DNA from 2 places in the Pararhizobium sp. O133 genome. Region 1 is predicted to be linked to the other one. Evidence: riboswitches for the same ligand, from Rfam matches in the RefSeq annotation. Region 1 holds a riboswitch; the other holds the start of a gene.
The links. Region 1 has a riboswitch for FMN ahead of ribB (3,4-dihydroxy-2-butanone-4-phosphate synthase). Riboswitches for the same ligand answer to the same signal wherever they lie in the genome.

Region 1 (11,497 bases):
GTGGACGCGGACGCTCGGAATGGGATGCCGATACCGGCCATTATGCCCTTCCCGTCGAGGCGGACGATGTCCTGACAGGCTGCGCGGCACTCGATATCTCGCAGGCGATTTTCATCGGGACATCGCGCGGCGGCCTGATCGCGCATCTTCTGGCTGCAATGCGTCCGGTAATCCTGCGCGGCGTCATCCTCAACGATATCGGGCCGGTCATCGAAATCGGCGGCCTGCTGCAGATCCGGCAGTATCTTGAGGCACGGCCAGTGCTGCATTCCTGGGCAGAGGCCGTCGACAATCTGCGGCGGGTACACGGACCAGCCTTTCCAGCGCTCGATCCATCCGACTGGACCGGCATGGCGCATGCGATCTTTACCGAAAAGGACGGCGTCATTATTGCGGACTTCGATCCTGCCCTGATCGAACCGTTGCGCAGCCTCGACAAAAATACGCAAATCCCCGATATCTGGTCGCTTTATGAAGGGCTGAAACCGATCCCGCTCATGACGATCCGGGGCGAGAACTCCACCATTCTCTCGCAAGCGACATTTGCCGAGATGAAAGCCCGACGTCCAGACATGAAAGCTGTGACGGCGAAGGGCCAAGGACATGCGCCACTGTTGCATTTGCCTGAACTGGCCGCCGAGATCAGCGCCTTCATCAACACGCTTGCTTAGCCGCGCTTTCGACGGTTGAGACAGAACAACGACAGGTCTCAAAACGAAAAGCCCGGTCTTTCGACCGGGCTTTCCATCACTGACATGAAGCCAGAGATTAGAAGTCGCGCTGCAGACGGATGAAGCCCGAGACTTCGTCGCCGCCGACGCCGAAGCGACGCGAGTCGTCGATGTCCTGGTACTGAATGGTCGCGAGCGACTTCAGGCCATCGGTGATCTGGTAGCCAACCGTTGCGCCAACGCGCCATGCATCGACGTTGCTGATGAAAGCGTAGTCGCCGAAGTACTGACCAGCGATGTTCAGGGTCAGCTTTTCAGTTGCCTTGAACTCGTACGATGCTGCAACGGTCCATTCGGATTCGTTGTAGTATGCGTTCGGGTCGGTTGCGTAGACGCCAGCGAGGCTGAACGTGCCCGGGCCGACTTCAGCCGACAGGATAGCGCGGATGGCGCCGTCTTCGCGTTCGGTGTCGTAGCCACCGAGCAGGGTAGCCGTTACGCCACCGATCGAGCCGGAAACCATGGCAGCAACGCCAACGCCGTTGTCCTTGCGACCGAAGTCGTTCGGCAGACCAGCCGGAACGCCAATTACGCGGCCGATGCCTTCGAGTTCGTCAACCGAGATACCGGCCTTGAATGCGCCGCCATCGTAGGTGTACGAGATCGAGTTGAACAGGGTGTTGGTTGCGAGGGCGTCGGTTTCACCAGCGATGCCATCATCCCACCAGCTGTAGTAGTAGCCGAACTTGAAGCCAGCAATACCGAACGAAGCCGTGTCGAGCTTCGTTGCGCCGCCGTTGACAGAGCTGTCAGCGTTGGTCTGCAGAACGATGACGCTTTCGAGCGTGCCGAGTTCGGTGTCGTTCTTGGCGTCGAACTGCAGCTGACCGCGGGTGAAGGTATCCCAGTCGGACGTGCCGGACTTGTCACGACCGAAGTCGGTCTGGAAACGGACGAAGCCGCCGATCTTCAGGCAGGTTTCCGTGCCCGGGATGTAGAAGTAGCCCGTGCCGAAAGCGTCGCAAACGCGAACGTATTCCATGGGCTCCGGCTCAGCAGCTACGATAGCGTCAGCTGCCTGGGCGCCGGATACTGCTGCGAGAGCCGCAGCGGAGCCGAGAAGAAGGCTCTTGATGTTCATTTCTGACCTCCAGTCAAAAGTTTCAAACAGGTCTGGGTATTATACTGAAGGACAGTATTCCCTGCCCCATCCCCAACATTTAAGAAGTCGGACGATCAACCGCCCTTGCTTCCGGAGTTGAAAATACAAGACCGGACCGTTGGCGCAATCACCAACTTGCGAGTTCGTGCTGTTTGATGCGCCCTTCCCCATGTCCTGTTGCTGAAACGACACAAAATCGCCCCAAGCCGCCTTAAGTTCTTAACAAGAGATTAAGAAAACCCTTTATCCACCATGGGTTAGCCGGACCGGGAAGCGCCTTGCGCGTGTCATAACGAGGCAAGAATCAGGCAAAATCCGGGTCTGATGGCGGATTCGGCGGCAAACACGACACGTCGGAAATCTCCTGCGACGCATTCACAGCGACTGGAGAAAACGGAATCAGCGGGTCATGCCGATGACGGAACGGGCAGATTCGCGGAATCATCGCCAAAGCTTCTTCCGACTCGAACCGCTCTGATTCTGATCGGGCCGAATTCAAGGGGGCCGCCACGACAGCCTCGTGGTCTTCATATATAGTGTCGTCCGCACTGTTATAATGTCGAGCACCGCACGATGGAAAACGCGGTGGTAAATGGCTGCTTCTTTCGCGCGGGTTCCGCCTGTCCGTCTTAAAATTGTAAAACGAATTATGATAAGGCCCGCGTTTGGGGGTGGACTGTGGCGAGCCGCGATCAATATATTGCCCGGCGTCCGGCGTCCCCGTATCCGAGACTCTTGATAGGTCCGCCATACAGTGATCGACTACATCGAAAACAGCATCGAGAACGGCCGGCATATCGGGATGATCCGCGTGCTTTTAGGAACGGCATCGCTCGGGCTGCAACCTTTTCCAGCCCGAAAATTCAAGCGTCTCGTCGCGGACGGGCGCATGTTGCTGGAATACAAGGCCAATCGACCCAACAGGGCCGAAGAAATCCTTTTCAGGTTCTGCCGTCATCAGGCCCCGAGCCCCTGGGCCGTCACCTCTTATATCGCAAACGTCGTCAATCTGGGTGTTGACCGCCGATCCGGGGAAATCGCGCAGTCCAGGCATATGCCGCCGGAGCTCCTTCCCCTGATCGTTTCCGCAATGAAGCAGCGTGATGGCGATCTGGACGGAGCATTGCGCGCGCTGGAGGGCTCGGGCGGGGATTATCATGTGCGGAGCAAGATCGCTCATGCCCGGCGGGCGATCTTTCACCAGAAGCAGGACCACAATTCCCTCGCGATCGAAGGCATGAAATTCCTTCAGGACGAACCGGACCGGCTGCTGATACCCTTCACGATCACGACTGCCGGCGCGGCGGAATATGTAAAGCGCGACGACATTCTACGCTTCGCCATCCGCAGACTTCTGAGGGATCGCGATCGTATCTTGGATGATCCGGATTTGCTTCGACGCTTCTGGAACCACGGGCTGTCCGCGAGTTTGACGGTGTTCGACATCGATGGCGCGGTCACATTGCTGCGCGCAGCGAAAGGATTGAGAGTTCCAGGTGCCGCCGCGCGCCTGGAGGATCTTCTCCAGCTTCGTCAGGAAACCGAGGATTGGCGAGATATCATCGATGCGGTCTACCAGTCCATGCGAGCGAGAATGGATGACCCGTCCGATTCGGTTGAAACGGGACTTGTCAAACTGGTCGTTCCCGCCGCGGCCTTTCGCAAAAACCCGATCGACTATCCGGGGTTTAGAAGCGATATCCGCTTCGCGGTGAAAACGATAGCGAGGACGCTGACGTCCGCCGGATTGGATTTTCAGGTGACCGGCCAGATCCTCAATCACGGCAAACTGAGTTTTTCAGTTCCCTCTTTTTCCTATCACACGATCTCGCGTGACAGGAAAGCGTTGCATTTCAAGGAAACGGACAGGCCGTCCCGCTTCAGCTTCGATACGGGCGGTTACGCCGGATGGTCGGATTTCTCGACGAAATCCGTGGATGAACTGGATCTGCCAAGCGTCGACTACGACGAAGCGCTGGCTTTTTTCCGATCCGAGCAAGTCTCGATCATCGAAGGCAACATTTCCAAATATGCGCAGGCCGACCTTGCCTTCGCGGAGAAGCTACCGGACAAATTCGTCTTTATCGGACTTCAAGTGATCGGCGATGCCGTGCAGCGGCTCGCCTATGCATCGCCGTTCGCCATGATGGACGAGGTGATCGAGACCTGCCTGGAAAGAGGTCTATCGGTTGTGGTCAAGCGGCATCCCCAGGACAAGAACGGCCAGATCAGCGACTATCTGCGCTGCCGTGTGGAAAAAGGCCACATCAACCTGTCGACCGCCAGTATCCACACGCTGATCGCAAAATCCGAAGCCGTCTGCGTCATCAATTCCGGTGTCGGCGCGGAAGCGCTGCTGCACGAAAAGCCGGTCTATGTGTTCGGACGGGCCGATTATATGCAGGCCTGCTTCGTTTGCGAACATGCCGGTGATTTTACAAAACAATTCAGCCCTGGCCGCACGCGACTGCCTGCGGACCAATTGCATCGCTTCTGGTACCTGCTGCGCAATAGCTATGCCGTCAGTATCACCGACCGGGAAAAAAGCGCCCGGTGGATCCGCGAACGGGTCCTGCGGCATTTGCGTGAAACCGGCGTCCTGTCGACCTGATGTTATCATTTGGGCAGCCGCACCCACTCCACACGTCTTTCGTCTCGCCACAATCAGTGGACAAATCGAAAAATCGTTGAAATCAATAAGAGCGTTGCAATTATTGTCCGCATCCAACTGTCCCCTCGATCTCCCGGTCCGCACCAATGGCATGGCTCAAACAGTTCAATCGGTGGCGCCGCTCGCTGCGCTATCTGCTAAAATATCGCCTCAATCGGCCGGAATGGCCGAAACAGCCGCTGACCACTCCCGCATTGATCGTCGGATCAGCGCCGGTTTCTCATAAACCGCCGGGATTCGACGACCGATTCTTTGTGATTTGTATCAACGGCTCCCAGGCAGCAACCGAGGCCTGGAATATTGGCCGGCCGGATGTCACTTTCCTGCAGTTCAACCAGGTCAAGGGAAAGGGCGAACGGGCGGTCGCCGTCCGCAATGCGCTGAGCGGAAAACGCTGCGGCACGCTCCATGTCATCAGATGGCCGGAAAGCGAACAGGCCCTGCGCCAAGGGCTGGCGGCTTTTGACTACGGTTTCGACGACCTTCGCCTCATCGGGCAGTATCACCGCACCCGCCTGGCGGAAGATGTCCTTGGCCGCATCATCCGCGAGGGCGATAACGAAGCCAAATTCTCCAATGGCATCACCGCGGTTCTCTACGCCTTTCATAACGGGGCGCCGGCTGTCGTGATCACAGGCATCGACCCCTTCTCGAGCGGCCATGTCTATAACAGCCTCAACAAGGAGCGGCTGCATACGAACATGGATGTCGAAATCCTGCGTGAACTGTCGAATCGCGGCTTTCCGTTGTTCACCAGTGATCCGCAAGTGGCCGAATCGGTCGGGCTGCGCCTTTGGACGGGGGAAGCGATTGTCGCGGCCCGGTCCGCGTGACAGCACTGGTTACTCAATTCGCCGCCATGGCAAACCGCAGGCGCGCGCGGCGATAGGCATCGGGGATCGACAACGCCCAGATGAAAAGACCACCCGCATGCCGTCCCAGGAAGGATGTTTCCGGCGTGGTGGTGATATAGGTCAGGAACGAGAAGAGCACGACGAACAGCGCGAAGACCAGCCCACGTCGTGCTTCGCCGACCGCGACATGGCCACCGCCCGGCAGGATGACCGCCAGAAGAAGAACGAGATATGGATTCAGCGGTTTTGGCATAACAGGCCCTTATGCGGCTTGGAAAGCATGGGATGGTTGGACATCCTTGGTAAAAATGGCACTGAGTTCAACCGCCAGTTCGATCGCCCGCTCGATCGTTGATGCCGGCACGGTCTCCAGCGAGAACCGTGCCTGGCGCAGGAACATATGCGCGGCGCGCGTTCCCTGCGACGCCTGATAGATCACCCTCGTCGCTTTCTGCGTCATCACCGCCTCCTTGACCTGCGGATCGGCAAAGAGTTCTCCGAATTTCTCCCGGGCAGCAAGAGCCTGCTCCGGTGTCGCGCGGCCATCGCCGCGCATCAGCAGCGGCACCTCCGTTGCGGGCGGCGTCATCCAGTCCGGCAGGCCATGGACGAGCGAATAATATTCCGATCCGGTCGGACGGGCGAGCGCGCCCATTGTCGGAATGTCGCGCGCCTGCGTTCCGAGGAGCGTGACCGACAGCCAGAGTTGCGGCAGGCGGCGCGTCACCATCGTGTCGGCGATCAACTCGAGCCTGATCCTGCGACCGTCGGCGATTCGCCCTGTGACGACTGGAAATTGATCCGGCGCGAGACGAATATCCGGATCGCGCAGCAGGTCATGGGCTTCATCCAGCAGCCTGTGCCGTTTTCGAATGGCAGACCGATGTTCGGCGACGCCGGCGGCAACGATCAGGGCAAAAACCAGGAACGCCAGCACGCTGAACAGATAGGTGATCATCGACCTCTCCATGAACGAAAGACCCGCGGCCGACTTTCCGGCCGCGGGCAACTGTCTCGTCAATAGCCCTGCGGACGCGGCCAGGGCATGGTGAACTGATCACCCCGGCGCACATAGCGATAGCGGCGGAAATGGAACCAGAGGGAGGCAATGATGTAGAAGCTGACCATTGCGATAAGCTGCGTGCCATAGCCGAGGAACACGGCAACGTAGGCGGTGGCGCAGAGGATCAGAAGCACGATCGTCGGCAGCGGATGCATCGGGTGGACATAGCCGCGCTTGATCGTGTCGAGCGGCCATTTCTTGCGGAACATCACCATGTTGAAGGTCATGAACGTGTAGCCCAGCAGGCCCGACAGGATCGAGAAGGTCACCACCTGGTCGAGCGGCGCGCCGAGCGCGAAGATCAGTGCGATCGGCACCAGGAAGATGATCGAACGATACGGCGTGCGATAGACCGGATGCACCGCGCCGAACCAGATCGGCAGATAGCGATCGCGGCCCATCGAGAACCAGGCCCGCGAGGCGTCGTTGATGCAGCCATTGGCCGAGGCAAGCGTCGAGAACATGGTGCCGATGAACAAGAGCACCATCAGTCCGCTATTGCCGGTGACACGAGCCGCGTCGAAGAGCGGCGTGCCGGCCTGCCCGAGATATTCCCACGGGATCAAGCCCGAGCAGACATACCAGGTCATGGTCGCGGCGATCAGCAGCGTCATGATGCCGGCCATCGTGCCGTAGGGCAGCGAGCGCGCCGGCGAGCGCACTTCTTCCGCCGCCTGGCAGGTGCCTTCGATGCCGAGATAATACCACAGACCGAAATGCAGCGATGCAAGGATGCCGATCCAGCCATAGGGCATCGGATCCGTCGTCACGGCCGAGAAATCGAGTGGCACGCTCGACACCCCGAACTGCACAGCCAGGAAGAGCGCGATGATGGCGACGAAGGCAATGGCGGTGATGACGAGATTGAACGTCAGCGTCGCCAGAACACCGCGATAATTCAGCCAGGCGAGAAACAGCACGCAGAGAACGATGAACGGTTGCTGGTGCAGGCCGGTATGGCCCTGCATTCCGGCGACGGTATCGAGCAGGAAACCGATGGTGATGGCATTGGCCGCCTCCAGCATCGTATAGGCCATGACAAGGAACAGGCCGACATTGAAGGCCATCAATGGGCCGACGATATGCTTGGCTTGCGCATACTGGCCACCGGCGGCGGCAACCGTCGAGGTCACCTCGGAATCGATCATGGCAACGCAGGTATAGAGCAGGCCGGCCACCCAGCAGGCGACCAGGCCGGCGATCATGCCGCCCTTTCCGACGGCGAAGTTCCAACCCATATATTCGCCGACGAGGACGATGCCGACGCCGAGCGCCCAGATATGGGCGGGGCCGAGGACGCGCAACAACTGCAGCCGTTCGGGCTGCGCGGCGGTTTTCGTATCTACCATGTCGCGACCCTCACAGCGTGTGGCGTTCGGCTGCCGCTTCGATCTCGCCTTCGCGGGACGATGTCAGCAACTCGTTGTCATAGGTGGTGTCGATGCGAACCATGTCGAACAGCATCCAGGCGGCGAAGAGGGCCGAAAGCGCCCAGGCCGCGTATTCCAGAACAGTCCAGATATCCATTGAACTTCCCTACTTCTTCTTGTCGCCGAAGCGTTCCTGGATGACGTCGCGATATTCCCTGTCGGAAAGTCGCACCACCATGACGAAATAGCCGATCACCAGAATGGCCATAATCAACAGGGCAGCCCAACTGAACGAGTAATCGAAACGGGCAGTGATGATGTCGTTGGCCGCGGCCGGATCGGTGATCCCGAGCGCCGTCCATTGCTGCTGTTCGGTGGCGTTCTGGCCAAGCGCCTCCCAGGTTGGATTTTCAATTGGCGCCGGGGTCTTCGCGGCGCCCGCCAGACCGAGATAGAGCGGCAGATAAAGCGCTCCGATCGTCAGGACGAGAAGGGTGATGACGTCGAATATCTGTCCGGCGAAGCTCTGTTGCGGTGGTTTGTAGGCCATGGTCCCCTCCTAGCGCCGACGACGGCGCATCTCGTCGAGATGCTTGAGATCGAGCCCGTAGATGAAGTGCTTATCCTCCCGATAGTGCTTCAGCATCGCGAGGATGGCGGCCGTGTTGAACACCAGCACCAGGGCGCAGGCGGTCGCCAGGATGAAGCGAATGGCCGGCACGGAAATATAGGGCCAGACCCGGACCAGCGCGAAAAGCATCGTGCACCAAAGCACGGCGACAAAGATGATCAATCCAGCCTTGTCGCGCGAATGCATCCGATCGATGCGCGTCGCAAGATGCGCGTCGGCACCTGCTTCATGCGTTACCATGCGTTCCTCCCAGACCATGAAATGATGTTCCCGACTTGCCTTTCAGGCAAATTATTTTCTTTAGGAGAATATCGAGAAGAAACACGGCTCCGTCAAGGAGAACCTGCGCGCAAATGTCGCATTTGCACGAAAGTGAAGCAGAAAGTTTTGAAAAAGCCGATGTCCGCAGCGATGTCAATCGCCGGATGCCGGCGGCGCGGAGGGCGAAGCGGCGAGGTTCGGGATGCGGATTCGCATCCCGAAATCCCCTGGCCGGGCTTCAGGCCGCCACCGGCTCGCGCTGCCGGACGAAGGCGATCAGATCTTGAATGGTAATGAGCGGCATGGCGTGCGTTTCGGCGAAAGCCAGAAGTTCGGGAAGGCGCGCCATGGTGCCGTCGTCATTGGCGACTTCGCAGATGACACCTGATGGCATCAAGCCGGCGAGACGGGCGAGATCCACGGCAGCTTCCGTGTGACCCGGACGGGAGCGGACGCCGCCGGGATGGGAACGCAGCGGGAAGACGTGGCCGGGACGGGCAAACTCCGCCGGCTTTGCAGCGGGGTCCATCAGAGCCTTGACGGTCGCGGCGCGGTCCGACGCGGAAATGCCGGTGGTCGTTCCCGGCAGGTAATCGACCGAGACCGTGAAGGCGGTCTTGAGCAGTTCGGTGTTGTTGGGGACCATCAGGGGAATGTCGAGCGCATCCAGCCGCTGGCCTTCCATCGCTACGCAGATCAGCCCGCGTGCGTGCTTCATCATGAAGGCGATCGCCTCGGGTGTTACCGCTTCGGACGCGACGATGATGTCGCCCTCGTTCTCGCGGTCTTCGTCATCCACCACGACGATCATCTGGCCGCGCGCAAGGGCCGCGATCGCATCTTCAATTTTCGAGATTGCCATTTCATTGCCTTTCAAGGGTGCCGGTTTCGGCGTTAAACCACGGCTTTCGGCCGCCATTCATCCCTTGGGCGAACAGGCCCACGCGCCGCCCGAAAGGGCGGTTCCGCAGACATGTCCTCTTCCATCCGGACTCTAACCGTCGGCTCCGGCATCGCACCGGATCTGCTGACCCTTCCATTGGAAGGCGCTCGCGGGCTCCCGGATCGCTCCGGATACCGCCGGTGGGGAATTTCACCCCGCCCTGAGAACATTCTTTCAATAGCTTGAGGCAAGAGCCCCGTTCAAGCAAAAAAATTGCAACAATCTGTTCAAAATAACCGAACGAACTTCCGAAGCGCCATCACCAGCAGCAAAAGCCGCCATCGACCAGCAGATCGACGCCGGTCACGAAACTTGAAGCATTCGACAGCAGGAAGACCGCCGGGCCGACCATTTCATCGACATTCGCCATGCGCTGCATCGGCGTCTGCTCCTCGAACAGTTTTGTCTGATGCACCATTTCCGGCCGGGTATTCATCGGCGTTGCCGTATAGCCGGGGCTGATCGTGTTGACGCGAATGCCACGATCGACCCATTCCATCGCCATCGACTTGGTCATGTGGATGACGCCGGCCTTGGACGCATTGTAGTGGCACTGGTTGAGGCCCCGGTTGACGATGACGCCGGACATGGAGGCGATGTTGACGATCGAGCCGCGGCCGCTCTTCAGCATGGCGCGCGCTTCCGCCTGGCAGGACAGGAACACGCCCTTCAGGTTGATGTCCATCATCGTCTGAAACTGGCTTTCCTCCATCTCCTCGGCCGGATTGGCATTGGCGATGCCGGCGGCGTTGACGGCGAGCGTCAGCGCGCCGAGTTCGGCCTCGGTGCGCGCGACGGCGTCATTGAGCGCAGCGCTGCTCGTGACATCGGCGGCGATCTGGATGCTGCGGCAGCCTGCCCGCGCGATGAAATCGGCGGTATTGGCAAGACCGTCGTCGGTACGACGATCGAGAAGGGCTACATCCGCGCCGCACTGGGCAAGGCCCATCGCGATGCGCTGGCCGATGCCGCTGCCCGCCCCTGTGACGATTGCGACATTTCCAGAGAGATCGAAAAGCTTCGGCGCGTTGAGCTTGATTTCAGACATAGAGCATTTCCTTTCAGATCGTCGCCAATTCCATCACCGAGACGTCGTTTGCATCTTCGCGGTTCAGGATACCGGCCTGTTTTCCCTGGGCCATGACCATGATCCGGCCGGAGACGCCGAGCACCTCCTCCAGGTCGGAACTGACCACGATCACGGCAACGCCCTCGCGGGCGAGATCGATGATGAGATCGTAGATCGACGATCGGGCGCCGACGTCGATACCGCGTGTCGGCTCGTCGAGAACGACCACCTGCGGCTTGCGCGCCAGCCATTTGGCCAGCACCACCTTCTGCTGGTTGCCACCGGACAGTTCGCCCGCATTCTGGCCGCCACGCCCCTTGACGCCGAAGCGCTGGATGAACCCGTCGGCGAACTCGCGGATGCGGCGCGACGATATCCAGCCGTTGCGCGAGATTTCACCGAGATTGGCATAACCGATATTTTCCGCGATGGAATGATCGAGAACCACACCTTGCAGCTTGCGATCCTCCGGCACCAGAACGATGCCGTTGCGGATCGCGTCGATCGGCGAGCGCGGCGTCACGGGCTTGCCATGCAGCAGGACCTCGCCGGCGGAGATCGGGTCGGCGCCGGTGATGGCGCGCACGAGTTCGGTCCGGCCAGCGCCCATCAGGCCGGCAATGCCGAAGACCTCGCCCTTGCGGACGGAAAAATTGATGTCGCGGAATGTGTTGGCGGGCGAAGACAGGCCACGAACCTCAAGCGCCACATGCTCGGACGGTGTCGGCAAGCTCGGGAACATACGCTCCAGCGAGCGGCCGACCATGGCTTCGACGATGGTGCGGATCGGCACATCGCCCGT
Region 2 (11,497 bases), 1.4 Mb from region 1:
CAATGGTGCGTGTTCGCGGTGGGCTGATCAATCCCGCGCCGCTGCCGTCGCCGTTCACGGCGGGGCGGCTGGTGCCGGAAGCATCGATGTTCGAGGCCGATGCGATGATTTTCCCGGAAGGTGCTGGCGATGGTCTGCGCTTTGGCGTTGAAGGCGGACCGGAGTTGAGGTTCAAATTCGAGAACCTGCCCAATCTCGCGCTCTGGACCAAGCCCGGTGCGCCCTTCCTTTGCGTCGAGCCCTGGCATGGAACGGCTGCGCTCGCCGGCGGTTCGAACGCGTTGGAGGAGCGACCGTCAACAACGACACTGCGGCCGGGCGAGACCGCGCGCTACGCGTTTTCGGTCGAAATTCCGGTCTGACGCTCGCTCAGACGACGGCTTCGCCGCCATCGACGACGAGGATCTGGCCGGTCATGTAGCTTGACCGGTCGGAGACAAGGAAGAGGATCGATTCGGCGATTTCCTCGACTTGGGCCCAGCGCCCCATCGGCACCTTTTCCCGCACATAGGCTTCGATCGCCTCACGTCCCCCCATCTGGGCGATGAACGGTGCGTTAAACGGCGTATCGACCCAGCCGGGGCACAGAGCGTTGACGCGAATGCCGAACCGGGCGTAATCGCCGGCCATCTGCCGCGTCATGGCGATGACGGCATGTTTGGTGGTCGTGTAGGCGATCATCTCGCGGTCGTAGAGCACGCCGGAAGAGGACGAGGTGTTGAGGATGACGCCGCGTCCGGCAGCCTTCATTGCCGGCATGGCGAAGCGTGCCGCCATGAAATGGGCGCGGACGTTCAGGCTCCAGGAGAGATCGAACCCTTCGACCTCCACCTGTTCGAGATCGCCGGCGATCTGCGCGCCGGCGTGATTGTGGAGGATGTCGATGCGGCCGTGACGCTTGAGGACGGAGGCTATGCCCGCCTCCAGCGAGATGTCGTCGGTGACGTCGAGGATCAGGCTTTCGGCGCGGCCACCGGCGTCCTTGATCATCTCCACGGTTTCGGCGGCGCCTGCCGTGTTGCGGTCGGCGACGGCCACATGGGCGCCTTCGCGTGCCATGATCTCGGCACCCGCCCGGCCGATACCGGAACCTGCGCCGGTCACGATGGCGATCCGGTCCTTGAGGATCATGGTCTACTCTCCCGCCTGCGCTTTTGTTGTCTTGTCCCGCATCAGCACGCGAGCGATGAGGATGAGCAGAAGTGAGGCGACCAGCACCATGGTGGCGATCGCGTTTATTTCCGGCGTCACGCCACGGCGGATCGACGCGAAGACGTAGATCGGCAGCGTCGTCTTCGAGCCGGCGACGAAGAAGGCGACGATGAAATCGTCAAACGAAAAGGTGAAGGCGAGCAGGAAGCCGGCCAGAACCGACGGCAGGATTTGCGGCAGGACGATCTGGCGAAAGGTCGTGAACGGCGTCGCGTAGAGATCGCTCGACGCCTCGACGATATCGCGGCCGAGGCTGGCGATGCGCGCCTTGACGATCATCGTCACCAGCGCCAGCGAAAACAGGCCGTGGGCGGCGATGATCGAGCCATAGCCGAGGCCGAGCTGCGGCGGCTTGTCGCCCGGCCAGATCGAGGCCAGCGCCGGATTGAGGAAGGAGAAGACCTCGACCAGCGCCACCAGCGTTGCGATGCCGATGACGACGCCGGGAACGACGATGGCGGCGGCAAACAGCCCGTCGAAAATGGCCCGTCCGCGGCTGCTCAGCCGCTGCATTCCGAGTGCTGCCATCGTGCCGAAGATCGCTGCCAGCGCGGCGCTGGTGAAGGCGATCATCAGGCTGTTCTGCAGGGCGGTGATCAGGAAGGTGTTCCCGAGCGCCTTGCCGTACCACATGGTTGAGAAACCGGTGAACTCGCTGGCATTACGGCCGGCATTGAACGAGAACAGCACGACCAGCGCGATCGGTGCGTAGAGGAAGAGGTACACGAAGGTGACAAGCGCGCGCATCAGACGAGATCCACCTGTCTGGAGCCGGAGACCTTCCAGGCGATCCGCATGGCGACGCTCAGCACGATGACCACGACGACCACCAGCGTCACGGCGATCGCCGAGCCGAACGGCCAGTTGCGCGATTGCAGGAAGAGATCGACCAGCGCGTTGCCGATGAAGAACACCTTGCCGCCGCCGAGAAGCCGCGGGATCAGGTATTCGCCGAGCAGCAGAATGGTGACCAGCGCGACGCCGGTCATGACGCCGGGCAGCGACAGCGGCAGGGTGATGCCGAAGAAGGTCGAGACCGGCTTGGCGCCGAGATCGGCGGAGGCTTCGAGCAGGCGGCGGTCGAGCTTTTCAAGGCTGACATAGATGGGCATGATCATCAGCGGCAGGTAGCCATAGACGATGCCGAGCAGCACCGCGCCGGGCGTGTTCAAGAGCCTGATATCCTCGATGCCGATCATGCCGAGCAGATTGGGAATGCCGCGCGAGCCCAGAATATACATCCAGGCATAGGTGCGCACGAGCAGGCTGGTCCAGAACGGTACCACGACCAGCGAGACCAGCATTAGCCGGTATTTCGGATTGGACTTGACCGCCAGATAATAGGCGACGGGATAGGCGACGATCAGGCAGAGGAAAGCACCGACCGGCGCGATCATCAGCGTGTTCCAGAAGGCAGCCGCCCGCGAGGGCAGATTGGCGAACTGGGCGAAAGTGAAGGCCGCCTGATATCCACCCTCCGGTGCCCGTTCGCCGAAGGCGAAGACCACCATGGCCATGAACGGCAGGACGAGGAAGACGAACAGCCACAGGCCAGCCGGCGCAACCAGCGCGGCGGTCGTCAGCTGTCGTTTTCTGTCCGGGGCGAGGGGCATGGAGGCGGTGTCCTGTTGGTGGTTGTCGGGCGGGAGGCTTCGCCCCTCACCCTAACCCTCTCCCCGCTTGCGGGGAGAGGGGACTTTCGAACTTTAACGGCTCCTTGGGTAATCCGAAGAAGCGAGAACGTGCCGCAATTTCCTTCTCCCCGTTTACGGGGAGAAGGTGGCCGACAGGCCGGATGAGGGGCTTTACCCTCAAGCCGACTTGAAGCGGGCCATCAATTCCGCGCGGGCCGGGTCGGTCAGCGTCACGGCGGCGCCGAATTCGAGCTTGGTGAGCGACGCCTCATCGGGATAGACGATCTTGTTGGAGGTGATCTCGGGTGGTAGAAGCGCGAGCACGCGGCTGTCGGTCGTCGGCGCGCCGTTGGCGATGTGCTCCTTGACGGCGTGTTCCGGCGTCATCAGATAGTCGAGCAGGGCATAGCCGGCCGGCTTGTTGGCGGCGCTCTTCGGGATGGCGTAGAAGTCCGTCCAGATCTCGCCGCCGTCCGTGCCCAGTACATAGGCGATTTCCGGCATGTCGCGGTTCAGCTGGGCGCCGTCATTGGTCCAGCACATGGTGAGCCAGGCGTCGGTGGCGCGCATGCCCGGCTGGTAGTCGCTGTTGATGCCGTAGAGATGCGGCTTGACCTTGATCAGCAATTCCTCTGCCTTGGCGAGTTCGTCCGGCTTGATCGAATTGAAGGAATAGCCGAGCGAGACCAGCGCGCTGCCGATGGTGGTCAGCTGGTAGTCGTGGACCATGGCCCGGCCGTCGGCCTCGGTCATCGCGACCTCGAAGAAGTCCTTCCACGAGGTCAGCTTGGTCTTGATCTTGGAGGTGTTGACGGCCATGCCGGTCGTGCCCCAGTTCTTCGGCAGGGCATAGGTCGTGCCATCGACAGCACCTTCGGCGGTAAAACGAGCGGATTGCGAAGCCTGCGAGAAGGCCGGCAGCTTGGACATGTCGAGCGGGTCGATCAGGCCAAGCTTCACATAGGTCGAGATCGTGTAGTTGGTCGGGACGAACAGGTCCCAGCCGGTGCCGCCGGCCTGGAGCTTGGCGAGCATTTCTTCGTTCGACCCAAAGACGTTGACCTCGACGGCGACGCCGGTCGCGGCCGTGAAGGCTTCGAAGGTGGCCGGGTCATGGTAGTTCGGCCAGGTGGCGATCGACATGGTCGTGCCGAGGTCCTGGGCATAGGCGGCGGAATTGAACAGGCCCGGCTGGCGGGCAAGCACCGCGGCCGCAAGGCCAAGCCCGGTGACGCCGAGGAAGTGGCGGCGGGTGACGGAGCCGCGCTTCAGGCGCATCCATTCGTCGGTGAGGTTTTCGGCAGTGATCGGGGCATTTTCTCTGTACCACTTTGTCATGACTTCGTTCCCTTTTTTTGTCTTGACGTGTACGGCCATTCCTCAGGCCGGAAAAACATGCACTTTGCCGGGATCGAAGTTCAGCACGACCCGTTCGCCCGGTTCGACGAGGTCGCTTTCCTGCACGTTGCGCCGGTCGGCCGTGACGAGGAAATCGCCAAGGCCATCGACGCTGATCTGGTATTCGGCGGTGGAGCCGAGGAAGATGCGGTGGGTGACAGTGCCGGTCAGCGCATTGCCGCCGCCGACGGACTGTCGCACCAGTTCGATCGCCTCCGGGCGCAGCGCCACCGTCGCCGTGCCCGGCTTCAGACCGGATGCTGCCGCAAGCGCCATGCCGTTCGACAGCCGCAACGTCGCTCCGTCAGCCTCGACCGTCGCCGCGATCCGGTTGGTCTTTCCGACGAAATCCGCAACGAAAAGATCGGCCGGTCTGTCGTAGACGTCCTGCGGCTTTGCCATCTGGACGATGCGCCCGGCATTCATGACGCAGACCATGTCGCTCATCGACAGGGCTTCTTCCTGGTCGTGGGTGACCAGCACGAAAGTGATGCCGAGTTCGCGCTGCAACGTTTGCAACTCGATCTGCATGGCGGTGCGCAGCTTCTTGTCGAGCGCCGCCAGCGGTTCATCGAGCAGAAGCACGGACGGCTTGTTGACGATGGCGCGGGCGAGCGCCACGCGCTGCTGCTGACCTCCTGACATTTCATGGATGCGGCGCTTCTCGAAGCCGCCGAGGCGAACCATGTCCAGGGCTTCGCGCGCCCGGGCGGAGATCTCGGATGCTGCCAGCTTCGGCCGGGCCTGTTTCAGGCCATAGGCAACGTTCTGCTCGACGTCGAAATGTGGGAAGAGAGCATAGTGCTGGAACACCATATTGACGGGGCGGCGATAGGGCGGAACGCCGTTCATCTCGCGTCCGTCGATCAGCACGGTGCCTTCGCTGGGTTGCTCGAAGCCGCCGATCATCCGAAGGCATGTGGTCTTGCCGCAGCCGGAAGGACCAAGCAACGCCACGAAAGCGCCCTTGGGCACGACCAGATTGATGTCCGTCACGGCGGTCACCGCGCCATAGCGCTTGGTGACCGAACGGAACTCGATGTCGTTCGCTGGAGCGGCTGTCACGTCTAAAATTCCCCGCGGCTGTTTTTCGGAATACCGGACGGCCTCGCGACCACCTGTTTCCCACCGTCTGCCATCAACCTATTCAAGGCTGCTGTTTGCGGTATATACCCCGAAAGAGGTATTTCAAGATGTTTGCCGCTGTGGAAGGTGTATGCCTCGCAGGCAGTTGCCATTCTTTTTCGCAGAATCCGGGCTTGGGTGCATGGGCATTGATCTCGAAGCATTGTTCAGGACAATCGGTCCGATGATCGGTGGCGGCGGCACCGGCGACGATGAAGCGGGCGGTGTCTTCTGTTCGCTGATGCGCTCGCTGGTGACGTTCGATTATGCCGTGATCTTTGCCTATCGCGAGAAGGAACGGCCGATCGATCTCTACAGCACGTTCACGCCGGATGAACATGTCGTCTTCGTCAGCCTGTACCAGGCCGGTCCGTTCCTGCTCGATCCGTTCTATCACGCCGCCCGGGAGCCGAAACCGGGCGTCTGGCGCATGCGCGAACTTGCCCCGGATCGATTCTTCTCCAGCGAATATTTCCGCAGCTATTACATGCAGACAGGGCTGGCGGAGGAGATCGGCTTCTTTATCGTGCTGGAGGAGGGTATAACCGTCGTCTTGTCGCTGATGCGGCGGGAAGGGTCGGGCGTGTTTTCAGGCGCGGAGTTTGCGCTTTTGAAGAAGGCCGAGCCGATGGTTGCTGGCCTCGTGCATCATGCCTTTCGGGATCTCGGGCGGCGTTTCGATGCGGCGCTTGCCAAGAGCACGAAGGGCGGACGCAAGTCGGCGCATCCGGCTGCCGACCGCGTCTGGCGCAATCTCAACCTGACGGAACGGGAGGCTTCGATCATCGAACTGGTGCTGCAGGGGCATTCGTCGGAATCGATCGGATTGAGGCTTGGTATATCGACCGGAACCGTGAAGGTTCACCGCCGCAATGTCTACCGCAAGCTCGGAATTTCGTCGCAGACGCAGTTGTTGTCGATCTATCTGAAGAACCTGGGGCAGTAATCCCGTTGGCAGGTCACGAAAGCCAAGAGGCTGTTGGTCTTTCGGCTCGCGGCGAACTCCCGCCGGTAATGTTGGTTCGTCAGCGTCCTCTCTTCTCCGTCATTCTCGCCCTTGTGGCGGGAATCCAGCCGCCGCGCGTCTGCGCGGCGAGAGACCCTTGCTCGCAAAAAAGAGTCCTTCGCACCGCGGACGCGGTGCTGCTGGATCCCGGAACAAGTCCGGGATGACGGAGGAGGTTAAACGCAGCCGGCTTTTATTACGCAGCCAAGAGTGCCAGCTGGGCGCGAGCCTGCAGGATCTGCGAGGTCGCATTGGCGGCTTCTGTGCCCTTGATGACGAAATGGTCGCGGAAGAAGCGGATATGCGCTTCCGATTCCTGGAAATGATGCGGCGTCAGCACGGTGGACAGCACGGGAACACCGGTATCGAGCTGGACGCGCATCATCGCGTCGAGCACGGTGCCGGCAACGAAATCGTGACGATAGATCCCGCCATCGACGACGAAGGCGGAGCCGATGATCGCCGAGAAGCGGCCGGTCTTGGCGAGCGTCTGCGCATGCAGCGGGATTTCCAGCGCGCCGGGAACGTCGAAGATTTCGACGTCGGATGCCTTGCCGCCGAGCTTTTCCCACTGGGCGACGAAGGCGTTGACGCACTGGTCGACGATATCGGCATGCCAGCGGGCGCGGATGATGGCGATTTTCTGGGTGGGGTTCGAAGCAATTGTCATGTCAGTCTGGCCTTTCAAGGTTGCCATTTTTCAATGATCCCCTTGGGCGAACGCACAGGCGCGGAACGTCCTTTTCGGGCGTCGCCTCGTCTGCTTGCTCTCTTCCATCCGGACTTTAACCGTCGGCTCCGGAATTCAACCGGATCTGCTGACCCTCATGCAAAAACATGAAGCGCTCGCGGGCTCCGGGATATCCCCGTTACCGCCGGTGGGGAGTTTCACCCCGCCCTGAGAACGTACGCTAACGACTATAAAGCCTGACACTTCCTGGTCAAACGCGGCAAGCGACGCCGGACATGAAAAAGGCGACAGATTTTTTCTTAAAAACCTCTCGCCTGAAACATAATTTTCCGCAGGAAGCAGAAGGGCTTACTCGCGGATGATCAGCAGGTCGCTGGCGGTGAAGCGCAGTGTTACCGTTTCGCCGACAGCAGGCGGATTGAGGCCCGGCGCGTTGAACATGTCGAAGGAAATAACGGCATTGCCGACCTTCATGCGCGTGCGGATGACGGAACCGAGGAAGTTGCTGGACACGACTTCGCCGGTGAGCGCGGTATCGCCCTTGGCGCCTTCGGCGATCGAGCCGGCTTCCGGGCGTAGTGCAAGCGAGACGGTGTCGCCGGCCTTGGCGATGGCGCCGAGCGGTTCACGAAGAGTGATGCCCTGGTCGCCAATCGCGATTCGGTTGCTGGCGGGATCGACGACCTTCGCCTCGATCAGGTTCAGCGTTCCGACGAAGGAGGCGACGAATCGGGTCGCCGGCTTGTTGTAGATGTCGAACGGTGTGCCGATCTGGTCGGCGCGGCCGGCATTCATGACGACGATGCGGTCGGAAATGGACAGTGCCTCTTCCTGGTCGTGTGTGACGAAGACGGTGGTGATGCCGAGTTGCTGCTGGATCATCCGGATTTCTTCGCGCAGCGAGACGCGAATCTTGGCGTCGAGCGCCGACAGCGGCTCGTCGAGCAGCAGGACCTGTGGTTTCGGCGCAAGCGCACGGGCGAGCGCCACGCGCTGCTGCTGGCCGCCCGACATCTGGTAGGGGTAACGGTCGGCCAGATGACCCAGATGGATCAGGCCGAGCATTTCCTTGACGCGGTCGTCGACCTCGGCTTTCGGCTTGCCGGCGACCTTGAGGCCGAAGGCAACGTTTTCGGCGACGTTCATGTTGGGGAAGAGTGCGTAGGCCTGAAACACCATGCCGATATTGCGCTGGTTGGGTTTCAGGTTTTCCTGGCTCTTGCCGCCGATCTCGATCCTGCCGCCGGTTGGGGTCTCGAAGCCTGCGATCATGCGCAGGATGGTGGTCTTGCCGCAGCCGGAGGGTCCGAGGAAGGAGACGAATTCGCCCTTTTCGATGCCCATGTTGAAGTCTTTGACGACCTGCACGGCTCCGAAGGATTTCTGGATATTGGTCAGTGTAAGAAACGACATACGTAAAATATCCCTCAAGCCTTGCGGGGGGCGGATTTGGAGAAGCGGCTGACGAGTTGAATCAGAGACAGGCAGCCCCAGGTGATGGCGAAGGCGATGACCGAGAGCGCAAAGGGCTCATAGGCCTTGTTGGCGCCGATCCGCTGGAGATACGGTCCGAATGCCGGCCGATCGAGAAGGGCCGCCAAGGTGAACTCGCCGATGACGATCGCGAAGGTGAGGAACGCGCCGGACAGGACGGCCGGAACGACGTTCGGGAGAATGACGCGGCCGAGAATGGTCGCCCAGCCGGCGCCGAGACTTTGCGCCGCTTCCGTCAGCGTTCCGACATCTACGGTTCTAAGGCCCGTATCGACCGCGCGGTACATATAGGGCAGGGCCAGAATGGTATAACCGAAGGCCAGCAGCACGTTCGTTCCCATGATAGAGCCGGTGAGCGGCAGCCAGCTTGAGGTGTTGTAGAGCCGGATATAGCCGAAGACGATGACGATGGCCGGAATGACCAGCGGCATCAGCGTCAGGAACTCGACGTAAGGCCGCGCCCACGGCATCTTGAGACGCACCCAATAGGCCGTCGGCACGACGATCAGGATGCCGATGACGATGGTCACCAGCGCCATGATCACGGAATAGCCGAAGGTCTGCTGAAATTGCGGATCGGCAAACACGCTGACATAGGCGTCGAAGCTGTAGACGCCGCGCCGGGCCTTCATCGAAAATTCGAACAGGCCGCCGAGCGGAACGAAGAAATAGAGCAGGCCGAAGATCAGTGCGGCCCAGCCGGCAATGCGCGCCCAGATACTCATTTCAGCCACCTTTCGGCGCGGATGCGCAGCCAGATATAAATGATATTCGCGATAGCGGTGACGACGATCATGCCGAAGGCCATGGCATAGCCGAGGTTCGGATTGCCCAGCACATCGCCGCGGATCTGCGCGTAGAGTTGGATCGGCACGATGTTGAGGCTGGACCCGGTAAGCGCGATCGCTGTCGCCACGGCGCCGAAGGCATTGGCGAACAGGAGTGCGAAGGTGCCGAGCAGCGACGGAAACAGGATCGGAAAGGCGACCATGCGCCAGTATTGCGTGGCCGTCGCGCCAAGCACTTCGGCGGCTTCACGCCATTCCTTCTTCAGTCCCTCCAGCGCCGGCGCGATGATCAGGATCATCAGTGGAATCTGGAAGAAGAGATAGGTAACGGTCAGGCCCCAGAAGCTCAGGATGCTGAAGCCGAGGTCACGCTGGAGAACGATGCCGAAATTATTGCGCAAGAAGAGCGTGACGAGACCGACAGGCCCGAATGTGGCAAGGAATGCGAAGGCAAGCGGCACGCCGGCAAAGTTCGAGGCAACGCCCGAAAACGTCAAGAGCGGCGACTTGACCCAGCTTGGCACGGCGCCAAACACGACCGCCGCCGCCATGGCGAAGCCGATGATGCAGCCAAGCCCGGCGGAGGCGAATGATATCTTCACCGATATCCAGTAGCTGGATGGAATCGTCCCGTTTTGCAGATCGATGAGATTCTGCAGGGTGAAGGAGCCGTCACTGGCCTGAAACGCACCGATGATGATGTGCATGGTCGGTAGAATCAAAAACATCGTGACGAAGATCACGAAGGGCATGAGGCCTACCCATGTCAGGGGAAGGCGAAAACGGCGTGCGGAAGGAGCCTGGTTCATCTCGTCGATCTTCGCGCTCAGCGCTTTCGGTGTTCATTTATGGCCAAAATAAGGCTTGTCGTTCGTATATGGCAAGCCCCGGCCCGCACCGGCGGGCCGGGGCTCTTTTCAGCAGCTCAAAAGCTTACTGGACATTCGCGCCAACGACGCTGTCCCAACCGCCGGTGACGGCGGCCTTGTTTGCGTTCTGCTCTTCAACCGTCGGAAAGACGGCGGCTTCATAGGCTGCTGCCGGCGGCAGGGCATCGATCAGGTCCTGCGGAACCTTGCCGGCCTTGACCATGGCGTTGAAGCGAGCCGGGTGGCAATAGCCCTTAAGCCACAGGTTCTGGCCTTCGTCGGAATACAGGTATTCCATCCAGAGCTTGGCGGCGTTCGGGTGCGGAGCGTAGGCCGAGATGCCCTGAACGTAGACACCGGCGAGAACGCCCGTCTTCGGAACGACGACTTCAACCGGCGGGTTGCCCTTCAGTTCGTCGCGCCATGCCAGCGCGTTGTAGTCCCAGGCAACGGCGATCGGGGTTGCGCCCTGAGCGATCGTGCCGGCCTTGGCGATGACCGGAACGAAGTTGCCGGCCTTGTTCAGTTCGGCGAAGTATTCGAGACCGGCCTTGCCGGACTCTTCGCCAGCCTTTGCGCCCTTGTGGAGGCCGGCTGCGAGAACGGCCAGGATCGCCTGGTTGGAGGCGCGCGGGTCACCGGCGAGAGCCACCTGACCGGCATATTCCGGCTTGGTGAGATCAGCCCAGTCGGCCGGAACGTTCTGAACGAGGTCCTTGTTCACGATGAGCGAGAGAACGCCATAATAGTCGCCGTACCAGTAGCCTTCGGCATCCTTGATGGTGTCCGGAATTTCGTCCCAGGTCGAAACCTTGTACGGCTGCAGCAGGCCATCGGCCTTCATCTGCGGACCGAAGGCGAGACCGACGTCGACAACGTCAGGAGCCTGCGGGCCCTTGTTGTCCTTGTTCGCCTTGATGGCTTCGACTTCATCGGCCGAGCCGGCGTCGGGGTTCAGTTCGTTGACCTGGATTTCCGGATACTTGGCCTTGAAGCCGGCAATGACGTCACCGTAACCGCACCAGCTGTGGGGCAGGGCAACGGTGGTCAGGGCGCCTTCAGCCTTGGCGGCAGCGATCAGCTCCGCGCTCGGCTCCGCGTATGCAAGAGCAGACGAGGTCATGACGATGGCTGTAGTGAGCGAAAGCAGGCGTCTCGTATGTGACATCACGGGTGTTCTCCTTTTGTGTGTCAGTCAACTTCGGCGAAGCTGATACTGGGGTCCGATGAAGCTTATGTGACAGGCAATGTCCGCTTTGCGACCAGAGGTTCGCAGGCAG

Region 2: linked by a shared signal. The riboswitch ahead of ACST81_RS10650 (6,7-dimethyl-8-ribityllumazine synthase) and the one ahead of ribB (3,4-dihydroxy-2-butanone-4-phosphate synthase) in region 1 are both predicted to bind FMN.

What each region holds. Positions count from the first base shown of each region.
Region 1 is NZ_CP196426.1:3,567,449-3,578,945, forward strand. It holds gene ACST81_RS17115 (alpha/beta fold hydrolase) at 1-671, shown strand, start outside; gene ACST81_RS17120 (porin) at 769-1,812, opposite strand; gene ACST81_RS17125 (capsular polysaccharide export protein, LipB/KpsS family) at 2,588-4,444, shown strand; gene ACST81_RS17130 (membrane-anchored protein) at 4,591-5,337, shown strand; gene ACST81_RS17135 (hypothetical protein) at 5,351-5,611, opposite strand; gene ACST81_RS17140 (hypothetical protein) at 5,621-6,316, opposite strand; gene ACST81_RS17145 (APC family permease) at 6,376-7,770, opposite strand; gene ACST81_RS17150 (hypothetical protein) at 7,781-7,948, opposite strand; gene ACST81_RS17155 (hypothetical protein) at 7,958-8,341, opposite strand; gene ACST81_RS17160 (hypothetical protein) at 8,351-8,662, opposite strand; gene ribB (3,4-dihydroxy-2-butanone-4-phosphate synthase) at 8,922-9,545, opposite strand; FMN riboswitch at 9,655-9,798, opposite strand; gene ACST81_RS17170 (SDR family oxidoreductase) at 9,886-10,674, opposite strand; gene ACST81_RS17175 (sugar ABC transporter ATP-binding protein) at 10,688-11,497, opposite strand, start outside.
Region 2 is NZ_CP196426.1:2,214,673-2,226,169, forward strand. It holds gene ACST81_RS10615 (aldose 1-epimerase family protein) at 1-362, shown strand, start outside; gene ACST81_RS10620 (SDR family NAD(P)-dependent oxidoreductase) at 370-1,131, opposite strand; gene ACST81_RS10625 (ABC transporter permease) at 1,135-1,959, opposite strand; gene ACST81_RS10630 (ABC transporter permease) at 1,959-2,825, opposite strand; gene ACST81_RS10635 (polyamine ABC transporter substrate-binding protein) at 3,024-4,184, opposite strand; gene ACST81_RS10640 (ABC transporter ATP-binding protein) at 4,227-5,309, opposite strand; gene ACST81_RS10645 (helix-turn-helix transcriptional regulator) at 5,512-6,315, shown strand; gene ACST81_RS10650 (6,7-dimethyl-8-ribityllumazine synthase) at 6,572-7,045, opposite strand; FMN riboswitch at 7,138-7,285, opposite strand; gene ACST81_RS10655 (ABC transporter ATP-binding protein) at 7,415-8,479, opposite strand; gene ACST81_RS10660 (ABC transporter permease) at 8,494-9,285, opposite strand; gene ACST81_RS10665 (ABC transporter permease) at 9,282-10,157, opposite strand; gene ACST81_RS10670 (ABC transporter substrate-binding protein) at 10,282-11,388, opposite strand.